One region of the Cupriavidus alkaliphilus genome, then DNA from elsewhere that is predicted to be linked to it. Evidence: predicted binding sites of a transcription regulator. Region 1 holds the regulator's gene; each other region holds the start of a gene.

Evidence for each region. The regulator sigma-54, encoded in region 1, starts transcription at its own class of promoters, with help from an activator protein. The targets are predictions, from matches to a motif close to TGGCANGNAANCTGCTTT.
Region 2: a site for sigma-54 is predicted at 1,513-1,530, ahead of FHX60_RS25760 (TorF family putative porin). Genes of this name have one in related genera too.
Region 3: a site for sigma-54 is predicted at 2,491-2,508, ahead of prpB (methylisocitrate lyase). Genes of this name have one in related genera too.
Region 4: a site for sigma-54 is predicted at 2,527-2,544, ahead of FHX60_RS06890 (PQQ-dependent methanol/ethanol family dehydrogenase). Genes of this name have one in related genera too.

What each region holds. Positions count from the first base shown of each region.
Region 1 covers NZ_JACHWE010000004.1:52,560-56,945, reverse strand. The annotation lists gene lptC (LPS export ABC transporter periplasmic protein LptC) at 1-248, shown strand, start outside; gene lptA (lipopolysaccharide transport periplasmic protein LptA) at 363-1,007, shown strand; gene lptB (LPS export ABC transporter ATP-binding protein) at 1,016-1,816, shown strand; gene FHX60_RS15135 (RNA polymerase factor sigma-54) at 1,940-3,418, shown strand; gene hpf (ribosome hibernation-promoting factor, HPF/YfiA family) at 3,467-3,817, shown strand; gene FHX60_RS15125 (PTS sugar transporter subunit IIA) at 4,169-4,386, shown strand, end outside.
Region 2 covers NZ_JACHWE010000011.1:12,986-17,371, reverse strand. The annotation lists gene FHX60_RS25770 (YifB family Mg chelatase-like AAA ATPase) at 1-851, opposite strand, end outside; gene FHX60_RS25765 (accessory factor UbiK family protein) at 943-1,221, opposite strand; gene FHX60_RS25760 (TorF family putative porin) at 1,611-2,393, shown strand; gene FHX60_RS25755 (P-II family nitrogen regulator) at 2,446-2,784, shown strand; gene amt (ammonium transporter) at 2,817-4,373, shown strand.
Region 3 covers NZ_JACHWE010000001.1:1,320,038-1,324,423, reverse strand. The annotation lists gene FHX60_RS06250 (cysteine synthase A) at 1-278, shown strand, start outside; gene prpR (propionate catabolism operon regulatory protein PrpR) at 287-2,260, opposite strand; gene prpB (methylisocitrate lyase) at 2,542-3,450, shown strand; gene prpC (bifunctional 2-methylcitrate synthase/citrate synthase) at 3,550-4,386, shown strand, end outside.
Region 4 covers NZ_JACHWE010000002.1:57,057-61,442, forward strand. The annotation lists gene pedC (lanthanide ABC transporter permease protein PedC) at 1-659, shown strand, start outside; gene FHX60_RS06880 (quinoprotein dehydrogenase-associated SoxYZ-like carrier) at 656-1,477, shown strand; gene FHX60_RS06885 (quinoprotein relay system zinc metallohydrolase 1) at 1,474-2,412, shown strand; gene FHX60_RS06890 (PQQ-dependent methanol/ethanol family dehydrogenase) at 2,608-4,368, shown strand.

The DNA of each region.
Region 1 (4,386 bases):
TGCTGCGCCAGCAAGGCAAGGATCCGTCCAAGGATCCGCAGTTGACCGCGGCGTCGAGCTATTTCCAGCTGCTGGTCAATGACGACATCGTCAAGACCGACAAGCCGGTCAAGCTGACGCGCGGCCCTTCGGTCATGACCGCCAACGGACTCATCTTCAACAACGTCACCCGCGAAGTACAATTGCTCGGCAATGTACGCGGCACCATCATCACCGGGCCGTCCCCGGGCCGCGCGCCAGGGTCCTGAACTCCCGGTCCGGCGCAGCCGCGCGCGCGGTGCCGGCCGGCACCGCAGCACGCGCCGAAGTCCGCGCAAACCGCACCATCACGCATCCAGACGCCCTCTAGCAACCCTGCCAACATGACCGCTTCCCTGACGACATCGTCCCGTCGACGCACCGCCCCGGCCCTGCTCGCGCTGGCCCTGGCCATCGGCCTGCTGGCCCAGCCTGCCCTTGCCGAGCGCGCGGACCGCGACAAGCCGATGGTGCTCGAGGCGGACAACGCCAGCTATGACGATGTCAAGCAGATCTATACGCTGACCGGCAACGTGGTGCTGACCAAGGGCACCATGATCCTGAAGTCCGACGCGGCCGAGCTGCGCACCGACCCCGAGGGCTACCAGTTCGCCGTGGCCACCTCGAAGCCGGGCAAGCAGGCCTATATCCGCCAGAAGCGCGAGGGCGTCGATGAATACATCGACGGCTGGGGCGACCGCATCGAATACGACGGCAAGCAGGAATTCTCCAAGCTGATCGGCAATGCCCGCATGGCGCGGCTGCAGGGCGCCAAGCTGGTCGACGAGATCCGCGGCGCGGTGCTGACCTACGACAGCCGCAAGGAACTCTATACCGCGGCGGGCGGCGGCAGCGGCGATGCCGCGGCGGCCAACCCGTCAGGCCGCGTGCGCGCGGTGCTGTCGCCGCGCCAGGACCAGAAGTCCGGCACCGCAGGCGGCTCGCCGCTGGACCTGAAGTCGGCGCCCGCGCCCGCCAACAAACCCTGACCGTACTTATGACCGATACCGCCACCATTGCCGACAAGCCTGTCGTCGAAGCCAACTCCGTCCTGCCCGGCGGCAGCACGCTGGTCGTGCGCCACCTGAAGAAGCGCTATGGCTCGCGCACGGTGGTCAAGGACGTCTCGCTCGACGTGAAGAGCGGCGAGGTGGTCGGGCTGCTCGGCCCCAACGGCGCGGGCAAGACCACGTCGTTCTACATGATCGTCGGCCTGGTGGCGCTGGACGAAGGCGACATCGTGCTCGACGGCGACCACATCAGCGGCCTGCCGATCCACGAGCGCGCGCGCATGGGCTTGTCATACCTGCCGCAGGAAGCCTCGGTGTTCCGCAAGCTCAACGTCGAGGAAAACATCCGCGCGGTGCTGGAGCTGCAGCAGGACAAGGGCAAGCCGCTGGCCAAGGCCGAGATCGAGCGCCGCCTGGATGCCCTGCTCGACGACCTGCAGATCGCGCACCTGCGCAACAATCCGGCGCTGTCGCTGTCCGGCGGCGAGCGCCGCCGCGTGGAAATCGCGCGCGCACTGGCGTCATCGCCGCGCTTCATCCTGCTGGACGAGCCCTTTGCCGGCGTGGACCCGATCGCCGTGGGCGAGATCCAGCGCATCGTCAGCTTCCTCAAGGCGCGCAATATCGGCGTGCTGATCACCGACCACAACGTGCGCGAGACGCTCGGCATCTGCGATCACGCCTACATCATCAGCGAAGGCACGGTGCTGGCCGCGGGCCAGCCCGAAGACATCATCGCCAATGACGCCGTGCGGCGCGTCTATCTGGGCGAGAACTTCCGCATGTGACAAGTCGGCGGCCCCGCACGGGCCGCCATGGCCGCATGGCAGGGAGAGCCAGCGGCGATCACGGCGCATCAGCGATAGCAATTTCCGTTCCAACATCGGAAAGATGCGCATAAAATAGGTCGCATGAAACCGTCGCTACAGCTCCGCCTCTCCCAGCACCTGGCACTGACCCCGCAGCTGCAACAGTCGATCCGGCTGCTGCAGCTTTCCACGCTGGAACTGCAGCAGGAAGTCGAACAGGCGCTGACGGAAAACCCGCTGCTCGAGCGGGAGAACGACTGGATCGAAAGCCCGCTGCGCGTGGCGGCCGATGGCTCGGTCAACGTCCAGAGCGCGCCCGCGCCCGCCCCCGCCGAGCCCCAGGGCAATGGCGACGCGCGCGCCGAAGGCGGCGCCGATGACAGCTACGGCGACAACAGCAGCGGCGACGACTACGGCAACGGCGACTGGAGCCTGGACGATTTCGCCCGCCGCCCGCAAGGCGACGAGGACGAAAAGACGCCGATGCAGCTGCGCGATGCCGAGCCCACGCTGCGCGAATACCTGATGGAGCAGCTGACACCGCTGAAGATCTCGGCGCGCGACAAGGGACTCGCCATCTTCCTGATCGAATCGCTCGATGACGATGGCTACCTTAGCGCCTCGCTCGAAGAGATCTGCGCGGAGCTGCCCGAAGAACTCGAGTTCGACCCCGACGAAGTCCACGCCATCCTGACGCTGCTGCAGAGCTTCGATCCGCCTGGTGTGGGCGCGCGCAACGCGGCCGAATGCCTGGCGCTGCAATTGCGCCGCCTGACGCACCCGCAGCGCGAACTCGCGCTGACCATCGTCACCCATCACCTGGAACTGCTGGCGGTACGCGACTACACGCGGCTGAAGAAGGCCCTGCAGGTCGATGAGGTCGCACTCAAGGCCGCGCATGACCTGATCCGCTCGCTGGCGCCCTACCCGGGCCATGCGTACAGCCGTCCGGAGGCCGATTTCGTTGTGCCTGATGTGTTCGTGCGCAAGAGCGGCGGCGGCTGGATCGCGCAGCTCAATCCGGATGTGATGCCGAGGCTGCGCATCAACGATATGTACGCACAGATCCTGCGTGGCGCCAAAGGCGAGACCGGTACCGCCGGGCTGCAGCAGAAGCTGCAGGAAGCACGCTGGCTGATCAAGAATATCCAGCAAAGGTTCGACACCATCCTGCGTGTCTCGCAGGCCATTGTCGAGCGTCAAAAGAACTTTTTCACCCACGGTGAAATCGCCATGCGCCCCTTGGTTTTGCGGGAGATTGCCGATACACTGGGTTTACACGAGTCAACCATCTCCCGGGTGACGACCAATAAATATATGGCTACGCCGATGGGTACTTTCGAACTGAAGTACTTCTTTGGCAGCCACGTGTCCACCGAAACCGGTGGCGCGGCTTCATCAACGGCCATCCGCGCCTTGATCAAGCAACTGATAGGAGCCGAAGACCCGAGGAATCCCCTTTCCGACAGTCGCATCGCCGAACTGCTGGGCGAACAGGGCTTCGTTGTCGCACGCCGCACGGTCGCCAAGTATCGTGAAGCCTTGAAAATCCCCGCAGTCAATCTCCGCAAGTCTTTGTAGCCGAGCCCACCGCCTGCCTGGTGAGGCTCTTTCAGAAGGAGAAGCGCTATGAACTTCAAGATCAGTGGACACCACCTGGACATCACGCCCCCTCTGCGTGAGTACGTGGAAACGAAGCTGGAGCGAATCGTCAGGCATTTCGATCAAGTCATTGGCGTTAGCGTGCTGCTCTCTGTCGACAATCACAAGGAAAAGGACCGGCGTCAGTACGCGGAAATCAATCTGCATCTAAAGGGCAAGGACATCTTTGTCGAGGCGCATCACGAAGACCTGTATGCGGCGATCGACGCACTCGTCGACAAGCTGGACCGTCAGGTGATTCGCTACAAGGATCGCGTGCAAGGCCACGACCGCGAAGCGGTCAAGTACCAGATGGCCGCAGCGCAAATGCAGCAATAAACCCGTGCCCGGCAGCCCCGCAGAGGGCTGCTGAACCAGGATTCCACAGGCAAGCCGCGCCGCGAAGCGCGGCTTTTTTGCGCCCTGGCGCTGTGCGGGCTGTGGCAGCGGAGCAAACCTTGCCATGCATGGAAGCCCGAAAGGTTCGCAAGCGCAGCGCCAAGGTGTATGCTGCGCCATACAAAGAGAGAGAAATCGTGGCCGCGCCTGCCCGCGCTGCACCGCACAATGCAAGGGTAGTCGCTGCTCTATAATGGGCCGGACGTCTTCCCCCGCGCCGGCAGCGGTGAGGGAGCCAGACGCTGCCCGGCGGAACGATCCGCCCGCTAACTGAAATCCTGCGCATCGCCCATGAATCGTTTGGCCAAATTGCTGCCACCCGGCAACATCACCCTCGACGTCAGCGTCACCAGCAAGAAACGTGTGTTCGAGCAGGCCGGGCTCCTCTTCGAGAACAACCATGGCGTGGCGCGCGCCATCGTCACCGACAACCTGTTCGCGCGCGAGTCGCTGGGCTCGACCGGACTGGGCGCCGGCGTGGCGATCCCGCACGGGCGCATCAAGGGCCT
Region 2 (4,386 bases), on a different contig from region 1:
TGGTGCGGTGCGCGGCAGGGGCGCACGCCCCAGGCCTCGGCGCGAAAGCCGCCCGGGGTCAGGCTCATCACGGCGGCGGCTTCCAGCGCCTGCTGCAGCGACATCGGCGGCAGCAGGCCGGGCAGGCGCTGCGCCAGCATCGACTTGCCGGTACCGGGCGGGCCCACCAGCAGCACCGAGTGTTGTCCGGCGGCGGCCACCTCCATGGCGCGGCGTGCCTGCGCCTGGCCGCGCACGTCGCGCATATCGGGACCGCGCCCGCTGGCGGCGGGCAGCAAGGGCGGCATGGCGCGGGGTAGTCGTGCTTCGGCCACGGGACCGAGGTGGTCGCAGGCCTGGCGCAGGGTGGCGGCCGCATGGACCGCCAGGTCTTCGATCAGCGCGGCTTCGGCGCCGTTGCCCGCGGCGACCAGGAAGGCGCGCGGCGTCTCGCCCGAGCCGGCGCGGGCGGCATTGTCACGCGCCAGCCCCATCGCCATGGCCAGCGCGCCGCGCACCGGACGCAGTTCGCCGGACAGCGACAGCTCGGCGGCAAATTCATGCGCGTCGAGCGCGTCGGCCGGAATCTGGCCGCTGGCGGCCAGGATGCCGAGCGCGATGGCCAGGTCGAAACGGCCGGACTCCTTGGGCAGGTCGGCCGGGGCGAGGTTGACGGTGATGCGGCGGTTGGGAAATTCGTAGCCGCTGTTGAGGATGGCGGCGCGCACGCGCTCGCGGCTTTCACGCACGCCGGTGTCGGCCAGGCCGACGATGGTGAAGGCCGGCAGGCCGTTGGCCAGGTGGGTCTCGACCCGCACCGGCGGCGCGGCGATGCCGGTCAGGGCCCGGCTGCGTAGGACGGCAAGGCTCATGGCATCGAACCGCACGAAACTGTTAACGAAAAAGGCCGCCATGACTGGCGGCCTTCACACAGGCGGGAGGGTGGCGGGGGGACCGGCGTGCTCACGCGCCCCCGGTCGAGTCCACCGAGCCGGCGCCCGGCGGGATGCCGGCGCGGCGCTCGAGCTCGGCCACGCGGCTTTCCAGTTCCTCCAGGCGGGCGCGGGTGCGCGCCAGCACCTGCGACTGGACGTCGAACTCCTCGCGCGTGACCAGGTCCAGCCGGGCAAAGCCCTGGGTCATCATGCTGCGCACGTTTTTCTCGATGTCCTTTGCCGGCGAATTGCGCAGCGCCTCGCTGACCTTGTTCTGCAGGTCGTTGAAGAGGTCGGTCGGTTTCATGGTTTCTCCTTTGCGCACCTGAGTGGTGCCAATCCGGGGGGGAATCTGGCGTATGGCGCGCTTTCGCACAGGATTTGGGCGCCCTGAATGCGGGCGATCCGTGGTGCGCGGGCCCTACGCCGTCCCCGTCAAGACTCGATTATCGCCCCAGCGGCACGCGCGCGAAAGCACCGGCGCCGCGCCGTTCACACCATTTAACCCCATCTGGCGTCGCTGCGAGGCGCATTCAAGCCCGCGCGGTGCCCATTGGCAGGGCGCGAGGGGCCGCACGCACTGCGGCATTCCGTGGGTTGGCACGGCAGTTGCAGTAGTGATGCCGAGCTGCCTCAAAGCTTCACCGGAATCCAACTAAACGAAATCCGAGCCATCAGGAAAAGGAGAAAAACCCCATGAAGAAGTTGGCCCTTGCAGTCAGCGCGGTGGTCCTGGCCAGCGCCGCGGGCGGCGCCCTGGCGCAGAGCACCGGCGCCGCGGCCCCGGCTGCCGAGCCGGCCTCGCCGCATACGTTCACGGCCAACGTGTCGCTGGTCACGGACTACCGCTATCGCGGCATCAGCCAGACCAACCTGCGCCCGGCCATCCAGGGCGGTTTCGATTACGCGCACGAAAGCGGCTTCTACCTGGGCAACTGGAACTCCAGCATCAGCTGGCTCGAGGATGCCAATCCGGCGGTGTCGGCGCCGGTCGAGATGGATTTCTACGGCGGCTTCAAGAACACCTTCAAGGTGGCGGGCACCGAATTCGCCTATGACCTGGGCGTGCTCGAGTACTACTACCCGGGCGGCTACAACAACCCGCGCCCGTACACCACGGAACTGTATGCCGGGGTCGGCTGGGGACCGGTATTCCTGAAGTACTCGCACTCGGTCACCAACCTGTTCGGCTGGGCCGACAGCAAGAACAGCTACTACGTCGACCTGAGCGCCAACGTGCCGCTGAATTTCTGGGACCTGACGCTGAACGCGCACGTTGGCTACCAGGGCGTGAAGCACAACAGCGATGCCTCGTACACCGACTGGAAGATCGGGCTGACCAAGGACCTGGGCAAGGGCTTTGCGCTGGCGGTCGCCTATGTCGACACCAACGCCAAGGAAGTGGCCTACACCAGCGCCAACCGCGGCCGCTACCTGGGCAAGGCCGCGGCCTGGGCCTCGATCACCAAGACTTTCTAACTCTGACGCAGCCCGGGCGGGCTGATGCCGGTCCGCTCCCAGGAGAATCCTGATGAAACTCATCATCGCAGTCATCAAGCCGTTCAAGCTCGACGAGGTGCGCGAAGCGCTGTCGGACGTGGGCGTGTCCGGCATCACCGTGACCGAAGTGAAAGGCTTCGGCCGCCAGAAGGGCCATACCGAGCTCTACCGCGGCGCCGAGTACATCGTCGACTTCCTGCCCAAGGTGAAGATCGAGGTGGCGGTGCCCGACGACGTGGTCGAGCGTGCCATCGAAGCGGTCGAAAAGTCCGCCCGCACCGGCAAGATCGGCGACGGCAAGATCTTCGTGGCTCCGATCGAGCAGGTCATCCGCATCCGCACCGGCGAGACCGGCGGCGATGCCCTGTGACCCAAGACAGCATAGAGACAAAGGTGAATTCCATGAAAACCTGGATCAAGCGATTCCTGACCGCGGGCGCGATGGCGCTGGCCGTCGGCACGGCCGGCATGGGCATGTCGGCTCCGGCCGCCGCGCAGGACAAGCCGGCCGCCGAGGCTTCGGCCGCCGCCACTTCCGCGCCGGCCGCGGCAGCGACTGCAGCAACACCCGCCGCGGCCCCTGCGGCCCCTGCAGCGGCCCCTGCCGCGGCCGCACCGGCTGAAGCCGCCGCCGCGCCGGCCGCACCCGTGCCCAACAAGGGCGACACCGCCTGGCTGCTGGTCTCGACCGCGTTCGTGATCCTGATGACGCTGCCTGGCCTGGCGCTGTTCTATGGCGGCCTGGTGCGCTCCAAGAACATGTTGTCGGTACTGATGCAGTGCCTGGTGATCTTTTCGCTGGTGGCGCTGCTGTGGGCCATCTACGGCTACAGCTTTGCCTTCACCGAGGGCAACGCCTTCTTCGGCGGCACCGACCGGCTGTTCATGAAGGGGCTGACGGTCGACGCCGTGGCCGCCACCTTCAGCAAGGGCGTGGTGCTGCCGGAACTGGGCTACTTCGCCTTCCAGTGCGCTTTCGCCTGCATCACCTGCGGCCTGATCATCGGCGCCTTCGCCGAGCGCGCGCGCTTTTCGGCGGTGCTGGTGTTCGTGGTGCTGTGGTTCACCTTCGCCTACATCCCGGTGGCGCACATGGTGTGGTTCTGGCCGGGCCCTGATGCCTACACCGACGCCGCTGCCGGCACCGCCGCCACGGCCAAGGCCGGCTGGCTGTTCCAGAAGGGCGCGCTGGACTTTGCCGGCGGCACCGTGGTCCATATCAATGCCGCGGTGGCCGGGCTGGTCGGGGCCTTCATGTTCGGCAAGCGCATCGGCTTCGGCCGCGAGGCGATCCGTCCGCACAGCCTGACCTTCACCATGGTGGGTGCCTCGCTGCTGTGGTTCGGCTGGTTCGGCTTCAACGCCGGTTCGGCGCTGGAAGCCAACGGCTCGGCCGCGCTGGCCTTCGTCAACACGCTGCTGGCGACCTGCGCCGCGGTGCTGTCGTGGACCTTCGGCGAGTGGATCGGCAAGGGCAAGCCGTCGATGCTGGGCGGCGCCTCGGGCGCGGTCGCCGGCCTGGTGGCGATCACCCCGGCCGCGGGCTTCGTCGGCCCGATGGGCTCGATCGTGATGGGCCTGGTGGCCGGCCTGCTGTGCCTGTGGGGCGTGACCGGACTGAAGCGCATGCTGGGCATGGACGACTCGCTGGACGTGTTCGGCGTGCACGGCGTCGGCGGCATCGTCGGCGCGCTGCTGACCGGCGTGTTCGCCGCGCCCAGCCTGGGCGGCACCGGCATCTACGACTACGTGGCCAACAAGGTCGCCGACGACTATTCGATTGCGGGCCAGCTGTGGGTCCAGTTCGAAGGCGTGCTGACCACCGTGGTGTGGTCCGGCGTGGTAGCCTTCGTCGCCTTCAAGCTGGTGGACATGCTGATCGGGCTGCGCGTGCCGGAAGACGAAGAGCGCGAAGGCCTGGATATCACCTCGCACGGCGAGACCGCTTACGAAGGCTGATCGCAACGGTGTT
Region 3 (4,386 bases), on a different contig from region 1:
ACACGCCGATCGACGATGCCGTGCGCGTCGACGACCAGACCTGCGTCGACATGGTCTACCGGCTGCTGCGCGAGGAAGGACTGTTCGTGGGCGGGTCATCCGGCATCAACGTCGGCGCCGCGGTGGCGCTGGCGCGCGAGATGGGGCCGGGGCACACCATCGTGACGCTGCTGTGCGACCGTGGCGACCTGTATATGGGGCGGCTGTTCAATGAACAGTGGCTGCAGGGCAAGGGGCTGCAGCCGATTCCGTTCCGCCGTGCCAGCCCCGCCGGATAACGTCCGCGCTAGGCCGCCTTCAGCCGCCGCCACAGCGTGGTGGGGCTGATGCCGAGGATATGGCAGGCGGCGGTGCGGTCGCCGCCGCACTCCTCCAGCACGCGCCGGATATGGTCGACTTCGCTGGATTGCTTGACGCGCGCGAGCGAGCGGCGCGCCCGTGCGGCCGGCGCCGCCGCGGCGGCTTCGGCTCCGGCCCCGGGCGCAGTGGCAAGCGCGGCCTCGCCGAACAGCTCGGGCGCCGCGGATTGCAGTTCGCGCTGCAAGGCCTCGCCGTCCAGGCGCCGGCCGGCGACCAGCACCGCGATGCGTTCGGTCACGTTTTCCAGCTCGCGGATATTGCCGGGCCAGCGGTAGCGCGCCAGCCGCGCGCGCGCCGCCGCGGGCAGGCGCTGCGGGCGCTCCAGTCCCAGCCGGTCCTGCGCGCGGCGGTACAGCAGTTCGGCCAGCTCCGGCAGGTCTTCGGCGCGCTCGCGCAGCGGCGGCATGGCGATGCGCAGGATGTTGAGGCGGTAATACAGGTCCTGGCGGAAGCTGCCGTCGCGCACCATCGCGGCCAGGTCGCGGTGGGTGGCGGCGATCACGCGCACGTTCACCGGCACCGCGTCGAGCCCGCCGATCGGCAGCACCTGCTTTTCCTGCAGCACGCGCAGCAAGCGCGTCTGCAGCGCGGGCGGCATGTCGCCGACCTCGTCGAGAAACAGCGTGCCGTTGTGGGCCGACTCGAACAGGCCGGCCTTGCCGCCGCGGCGCGCGCCGGTGAAGGCGCCCTCTTCGTAGCCGAACAGCTCGCTTTCCAGCAGCGCCTCGGGGAAGGCGGCGCAGTTGACCGCGACGAACGGGAATGCGCGGCGCGGGCTGGCATCGTGCATGCCTTGCGCCAGCACCTCCTTGCCGGTACCGCTCTCGCCGCCGATCAGCACGGTCGAGTCCACCGCGGCGTAGCGCCGCGCCAGCTCGCGCAGCGCCGTCATCGCCGCCGAGGTGCCGGCCAGGTCGTCGAGGCTGTAGCGCACCGCCGCCGGCCGCGCGCGGCTGCGCGAGCGCAGGTTGCGGTCGACGCGCTGGATCGCGCTGGCGTCCTGGATGGTCAGCACCGCGCCGGTGGTGCCGGCCTCGCCCTGGATCGGAATGCGGTTGACCACCACCATCTTGTCGCCCAGCTTGTGGATCGCCTCGAGCTCCTTGTCGCCGGTCTGCATCACGCCTTCCAGCGCCAGGCTGGGCGCCAGCGTCTGCAGCTTGCGCCCGACCGCGGCGGCGGCCGAGGTGCCCAGGAAGCGCTCCATCGCCGGGTTGAACGACTGGATCCGCCCCTGTGCGTCGACCGCCGCCACGCCCTCGTTCAGGTGCGCCAGGATGGTGTTGACGTAGTCGCGCCGGGTAGCCTCGATGCGGCGCAGGCGCGCAGCCTCGATCGCGTCTTCCAGCGCCATGCGCACCGAGTTGCCGGAGTACAGGAACACCCCGGTCAGGCCATAGCGGTCGGCCAGGTCGGTCACCAGGCCGGGGCCCACCACCACCTGGATGCCCTCCTGCTTGAGCGCCTTCACGCGCGCCACGGCGTCGTCCTCGGTCAGGTAGGTGTAGGCCGGCACCGACAGCGAGAACGCGCGCACGAATTCATCGACCTCGGCATAGGTCGCCGCGTGCGTGACCAGCGCCACCCGCGGCGAGATCCGCCGCGCCGTGGCCAGTGCGCTCATCACGTCGAAGCCCGTGACCTTGACCAGCACCACCGGCACGTCGACATGCTGGCGCAGGTAGGCGCCGTTGGAGCCGCCGGCAACCACCACGTCGAGCCGGCCCTCGCGCACCTCGCGCGATACCGCGCTGGCGGCGGCCTCGAAACCCTTGCCGACGATGCGGAATTCGGCGCGGTCGGCATAGGCCGGAATCAGGTCGGCAAAGGCGCGCGCGAGGCGGCTGATGCCGATTGCCCAGATGCGCGGGCGGCCTTGCGTGGAAACGGGCGGAGCCATGATGCGGTGCGAAAGGAAAGTGGGATGAAAGGCGAGGGGAACAGGCGTACAGTGCTGTCACATTGTCCGCTACGCGGCCCGCGATTTCAACTTTGAATTCCAAGACAAGGGGTTTGGATTTCAAATGTGCGGAAATCCCGCCATGGAGGCCGCGACGAAACCCGCTGCCCTGCCCGCCAGCCCAATACTGGCAAGGGATGCCGGGGTTTCCCTGCCGCTTCCGCAAGGCCTGGCACATCCCTTGCATTATCCGGCTTGTCCTGTTCACCAACGCATACGCCATGACCTACTCCGCTTCCGACCTCGCGCGCTCCGCCGGCGCCCGTTTCCGCCAGGCGCTGGCCGACGAACATCCGCTGCAGGTGGTCGGCGCCATCAATGCCAACCACGCCTTGCTGGCCAAGCGTGCCGGTTACCGGGCCATCTACCTGTCCGGCGGCGGTGTCGCGGCCGGTTCGCTGGGCCTGCCCGACCTGGGCATCTCCAACCTGGACGACGTCCTGACCGACATCCGCCGCATCACCGACGTGTGCGACACGCCGCTGCTGGTCGACGTGGACACGGGTTTCGGCGCCTCGGCCTTCAACGTGGCCCGCACCACCAAGTCGCTGATCAAGTTCGGCGCCGCGGCCATGCATATCGAGGACCAGGTCGGCGCCAAGCGCTGCGGCCACCGTCCCAACAAGGAAATCGTCACCCAGGGTGAAATGGTCGACCGCATCAAAGCCGCGGTCGACGCCCGCACCGACGACAACTTCGTCATCATGGCCCGCACCGACGCGCTGGCCGTGGAAGGCCTGGACAAGGCGATCGAGCGCGCGGTGGCGTGCGTGGAAGCCGGCGCCGACGCGATCTTCCCGGAAGCCATGACCGACCTTGGCATGTACCGCAAATTCGTCGACGCGGTGAAGGTGCCGGTGCTGGCCAACATCACCGAATTCGGCGCCACGCCGCTGTTCACCACCGAGGAACTGGGCGGCGCCGGCGTGTCGATGGTGCTGTATCCGCTGTCGGCCTTCCGCGCCATGAACAAGGCCGCGGAAAACGTCTACGCGGCGATCCGCCGCGACGGCACGCAGAAGAACGTGGTCGATACCATGCAGACCCGCTCGGAGCTCTACGAGAGCATCGGCTACCATGCCTTCGAGCAGAAGCTCGACGCCCTGTTCGCGCAAGGCAAGGGCAAGTAAACGACCAGACTCAGGCGCGGCCGGGCCGGGGATATCCCCTCCCGGCCGCTTGCACGACCACAGACAGGCAACACCAGGCATCACATCAAGGAGACCCAGATGTCCGAAGCGCAACCGCTCGTCACTCCCAAGCCCAAGAAATCCGTCGCGCTGTCGGGCGTGACCGCCGGCAATACCGCCCTGTGCACCGTCGGCCGTACCGGCAACGACCTGCACTACCGTGGCTACGACATTCTCGATATCGCCGAGACCTGCGAGTTCGAGGAAATCGCCCACCTGCTGGTGCACGGCAAGCTGCCGACCAAGTCCGAGCTGTCCGCCTACAAGGCCAGGCTGAAGAGCCTGCGCGGCCTGCCGGCCAATGTGAAGGCGGCGCTGGAATGGGTGCCCGCCAGCGCGCACCCGATGGACGTGATGCGCACCGGCGTGTCGGTGCTCGGCACGGTGCTGCCGGAGAAGGAAGACCACAACACTCCGGGCGCGCGCGACATCGCCGACCGGCTGATGGCCAGCCTCGGCTCGATGCTGCTGTACTGGTACCACTACAGCCACAACGGCCGCCGCATCGAGGTGGAGACCGACGACGACTCGATCGGCGGCCACTTCCTGCACCTGCTGCACGGCGAGAAGCCGTCGGCGCTGTGGGAGCGCGCCATGAACACCTCGCTCAACCTGTATGCCGAGCACGAGTTCAACGCCTCGACCTTCACCGCGCGCGTGATCGCCGGCACGGGTTCCGACATGTACTCGTCGATTGCCGGCGCGATCGGCGCGCTGCGCGGCCCCAAGCACGGCGGCGCCAACGAGGTTGCGTTCGAGATCCAGAAGCGCTACGACAACCCGGACGAGGCCCAGGCCGACATCACCCGCCGCGTCGAGAACAAGGAAGTCGTGATCGGCTTCGGCCACCCGGTGTACACCACCGGCGACCCGCGC
Region 4 (4,386 bases), on a different contig from region 1:
TGGGCGTCGCGATCGCGCCGCCGTACGACAGCTACATCGAATACCAGGTCTATGTCGCGCCCGGGCTGCTGGGCATGATCGCGCTGTTCAACGGCATGCAGTCGTCGCTGGCGATGGTGTACGACCGCGAGATGGGCGTGATGCGGCTGCTGCTGACCGCGCCGCTGCCGCGCGGCTGGCTGCTGGGCTGCAAGCTGGTGGCGGGCACGCTGCTGTCGCTGCTGCAGATGGCGGCGTTCCTGCTGGTGGCGGCGGCCTTCGGCATCCGCTTCGCGCCGCTGCACCTGCTGGCCGGACTGGGCGCGATGACGCTGGCCGCGCTGATGCTGGGCGCGCTCGGCCTGCTGCTGTCGGTCCATGTGCGCCAGCTGGAGAATTTTGCCGGCACCATGAACTTCGTCATCTTCCCGATGTTCTTCATCAGCTCGGCGCTGTATCCGCTGTGGCGCCTGCAGGAGTCGGGCGCCGAGGCGGTGTACCAGCTGGCGCGGCTGAACCCGTTCACGCATGCGGTCGAGGCGATCCGCTTCGCGCTGTACGGGCAGCTGGCGCCGCACAGCCTTGCCATCGTCGCCGTCTGCGCGGTGGTGTTTTTCGCGCTGGCGCTGCGCGGCTACGACCCGCAGCGCGGCATGGCGCGCCGCGGGGCGCCGGCATGACCGGCCGCCGCCAGGGCATGGCGCTGCTGGCGTGGCTGGCGTGGCTGGGGTTGGCCGGCGCCACTGTGTCAGCCGCGCCCGGCACCGGTGCCGGGATCGTGCACAGCGATCCGATGCAGTCGCCGCAGTGGGCCTGGATCCACAAGGAACTGCTGCAGCAGGGCCCGGTGGTGTTCGACAGCCGCGTGCGCGTCACAGGGCCGGCCTTTGCCGAAGACCCCATGCGCGTGCCGATTGCCTTCGACGCGTCGGCGCTGGGCGAGGTCGAGCGCATCGTGGTGGCGGTGGACCGCAACCCGATCCGCCCGGTGCTGGCGTTCGAGCCGCTGCGGGTGCGGCCGTCGCTGTCGTTCCGCTTCAAGCTGGAGCAGGCCTCGCCGGTGCGGGTGGCGGCGCGTACGCGCGACGGCACCTGGCATGTCGGCAGCACCTGGGTCGACGCCGGCGGCGGTGGCTGCACCGTGCCCGGGGCGACCCGCCGCGACGGCAGCTGGAGCCGCACCCTCAACCGGGTCGAGGCGCGCGTGTTCCCGGGCCTGGGTCAGGGCGAAGGCCAGGGCCAGGCCGGCGCGCGCGTGCGGCTGCGCGTGATGCACCCGATGGACACCGGCCTGGTTGCCGGCATCCCGGCGTTCCATCTCGAGACCCTGGTGCTGGCCGACGCGGCGCGGCAGCCGCTGTTGCGGCTGACCCTGCACGAGCCCGTGGCCGAGAACCCGATCTTCTCGTTCGACCTGCGCGAGGCGGTGGTGCCGGGGATGACCGTGGCCGGCCACGACAACAACGGCAACCGCATCGCGGCGCGGGTGTCGCCATGAAGCCGGCGCTGCTGTTGCTGTGGCTGGCCACGGCTGCGGTCCTCGCGGCACCCGCGCAGCCGCCCGACTACCGCCTGGCCCCGCGCGAGATCGGCGCCGGCGTGTGGCTGCTGGAAGGCGCCAATGCCGACTTCGCGCCGGCCAATGGCTGCAACATCATCAATACCGCCTTCATCGACACCGGCGACGGCGTGGTGGTGATCAACACCGGCCCGTCGCGCGAATATGGCGAGCAGCAGCGCCGCGCCATCGCCGCGCTGACCGGCGCGCCGATACGGCTGGTGCTGAACCTGAACCTGCATCCCGACTACTTCTTCGGCAACCAGGCCTATGCCGACGTGGGCGCCAGCGCGCTGCCCGCCACCCTCGACGGCGCGCGCCGCGAAGGCGCGGCCTATGCCGACAACCTCTACCGCCTGTGCGGCGACTGGATGCGCGGCACCGAACCCGCGCCGCCGGTGCACGCGCTGGCGCCGGGCCCACGGACGATCGGGCGCCGCACGCTGGAACTGATCCGCCTGGAAGGCCATACCGACGCGGACCTGGTGCTGCTGGACCGCGGCGCCGGCATCGTCTTTGCCGGCGGGCTGGTGTTCCGTGAGCGCATCCCGACCACGCCGCATGCGCACATCGGCCGCTGGCTGGACAGCCTGGCGCGGCTGCAGGCGCTGATGGAGCAGAGCGGGGCGCGCCTGCTGGTTCCCAGCCACGGGCCCGCGCTGGGCGGCACGGAAGCCATCGCGCAGACGCGCGCCTACCTGCAATGGCTCGACACGCGCCTGCGCGAGGCCGCGGCGCAGGGACGCGACCTGGCCGAGGTCATGGCCATGCCGGTGCCAGAGCCCTTTGCGCGCTGGGGCGCGCTGCCCGCCGAGTACCTGCGCAACGTGATCCATCTCTACCCGGCGCACGAGGAAGCCGCGCTGGCCCGCTGAAGGCGCCGGCTTTGGCTGTTCAATTCTGGCGCAGCTGCAACGCAGTGTTGCACGCTGGCGCGGACCGCAACCGTGCGGCGGGCCTGCAGGGCGCGTGATCGGGCCCCGGCCCACTGGCATGGGATTTGCCATTTGCGTGCTGGTGTGTGGCGCAGTGGCGCACCAGCGAAATCCAAGACAAGAGAGGAGATGGCAATGAGGACGTTACGAGTAGGGCTGGCGGTCGCGGCAATCGCGGCCGCCGCGGCGAGCGTTGCCGCGCAGGCGGCGCAGGCGACGGTAAGCGACGCCATGATCGAGAACGACGCGAAGTCCCCCGGCGACGTGCTGTCGTGGGGCATGGGCCCGCAGGGCCAGCGCTATTCCACGCTGTCGCGCATCAACACCAGGAACGTGGGCCGGCTGGTGCCGGCGTGGTCGTTCTCGTTCGGCGGCGAGAAGCAGCGCGGGCAGGAATCGCAGCCGCTGATCCACGACGGCAAGATGTTCGTCACCGCTTCGTATTCGCGCATCTATGCGCTCGACGTGAAGACCGGGCGCAAGCTGTGGAAGTACGAGCACCGCCTGCCCGAAGGCATCATGCCGTGCTGCGACGTGGTCAACCGCGGCGCGGCGCTGTACGACAATCTGGTGATCTTCGGCACGCTCGACGCGCAGCTGGTGGCGCTGGACCAGAACAGCGGCAAGGTGGTGTGGAAGGAGAAACTGGAGGACTACGCGGCCGGCTATTCGTACACGGCCGCGCCGCTGGTGGCCAAGGGCCTGGTGCTGACCGGCATCTCGGGCGGCGAGTTCGGCGTGGTCGGCCGCGTCGACGCGCGCGATGCCAAGACCGGGCAACTGGTGTGGTCGCGGCCGGTGGTCGAAGGCCATATGGGCTACAAGTACGACAAGGACGGCAACAAGACCGAGATCGGCATGACCGGCACCCAGAACGCCAGCTGGCCCGGCGAGACCTGGAAGACCGGCGGCGCGGCCACGTGGCTGGGCGGCACCTATGACCCCGCGACCGGCCTGGCCTACTTCGGCACCGGCAATCCCGGCCCGTGGAACAGCCATATCCGCAAGGGCGACAACCTCTACTCCGCGTCGACCGTCGCGCTCGATCCCGCCACCGGCAAGATCGTCTGGCACTACCAGAACACCCCCAACGACGGCTGGGACTTCGACGGCGTGAACGAGTTCGTCACCTTCGACCTGGACGGCAAGCGCATGGGCGGCAAGGCCGACCGCAACGGCTTCTTTTACGTCAACGATGCCAGCAGCGGCAAGCTGGTCAATGCCTTCCCCTTCGTCAAGAAGATCACCTGGGCCACCGGCATCGACCTGAAGAGCGGCCGCCCCGACTACGTCGCCGAGGGCCGCCCCGGCGACCCGGCCGCCGCCAACGGCGAGAAGAAGGGCAAGTCGGTGTTCGCGGCGCCGGGTTTCCTCGGCGGCAAGAACCAGCAGCCGATGGCCTACAGCCCGCAGACCGGCCTGTTCTACGTGCCGGCCAACGAATGGGGCATGGACATCTGGAACGAGCCCATCAGCTACAAGAAGGGCGCCGCATTCCTGGGCGCGGGCTTCACCATCCAGCCGCTGAACGATGACTACATCGGCTCGCTGCGCGCGATCAACCCCAAGACCGGCAAGATCGTCTGGGAGGTCAAGAACGGCGCGCCGCTGTGGGGCGGCGCCATGACCACCGCCGGCGGGCTGGTGTTCTGGGGCACGCCGGAAGGCTACCTGAAGGCCGCCGACGCCAAGACCGGCAAGGAGCTGTGGCAGTTCCAGACCGGCAGCGGCGTGGTCGCGCCGCCGGTCACGTGGGAAGAGAACGGCGAGCAGTTCGTCGCGGTGGTATCCGGCTGGGGCGGCGCGGTGCCGCTGTGGGGCGGCGAGGTGGCCAAGCGCGTGAATTTCCTGGAGCAGGGCGGCTCGGTGTGGGTATTCAAGCTGCACAAGAGCTGAACATCAACGGGTGAAACG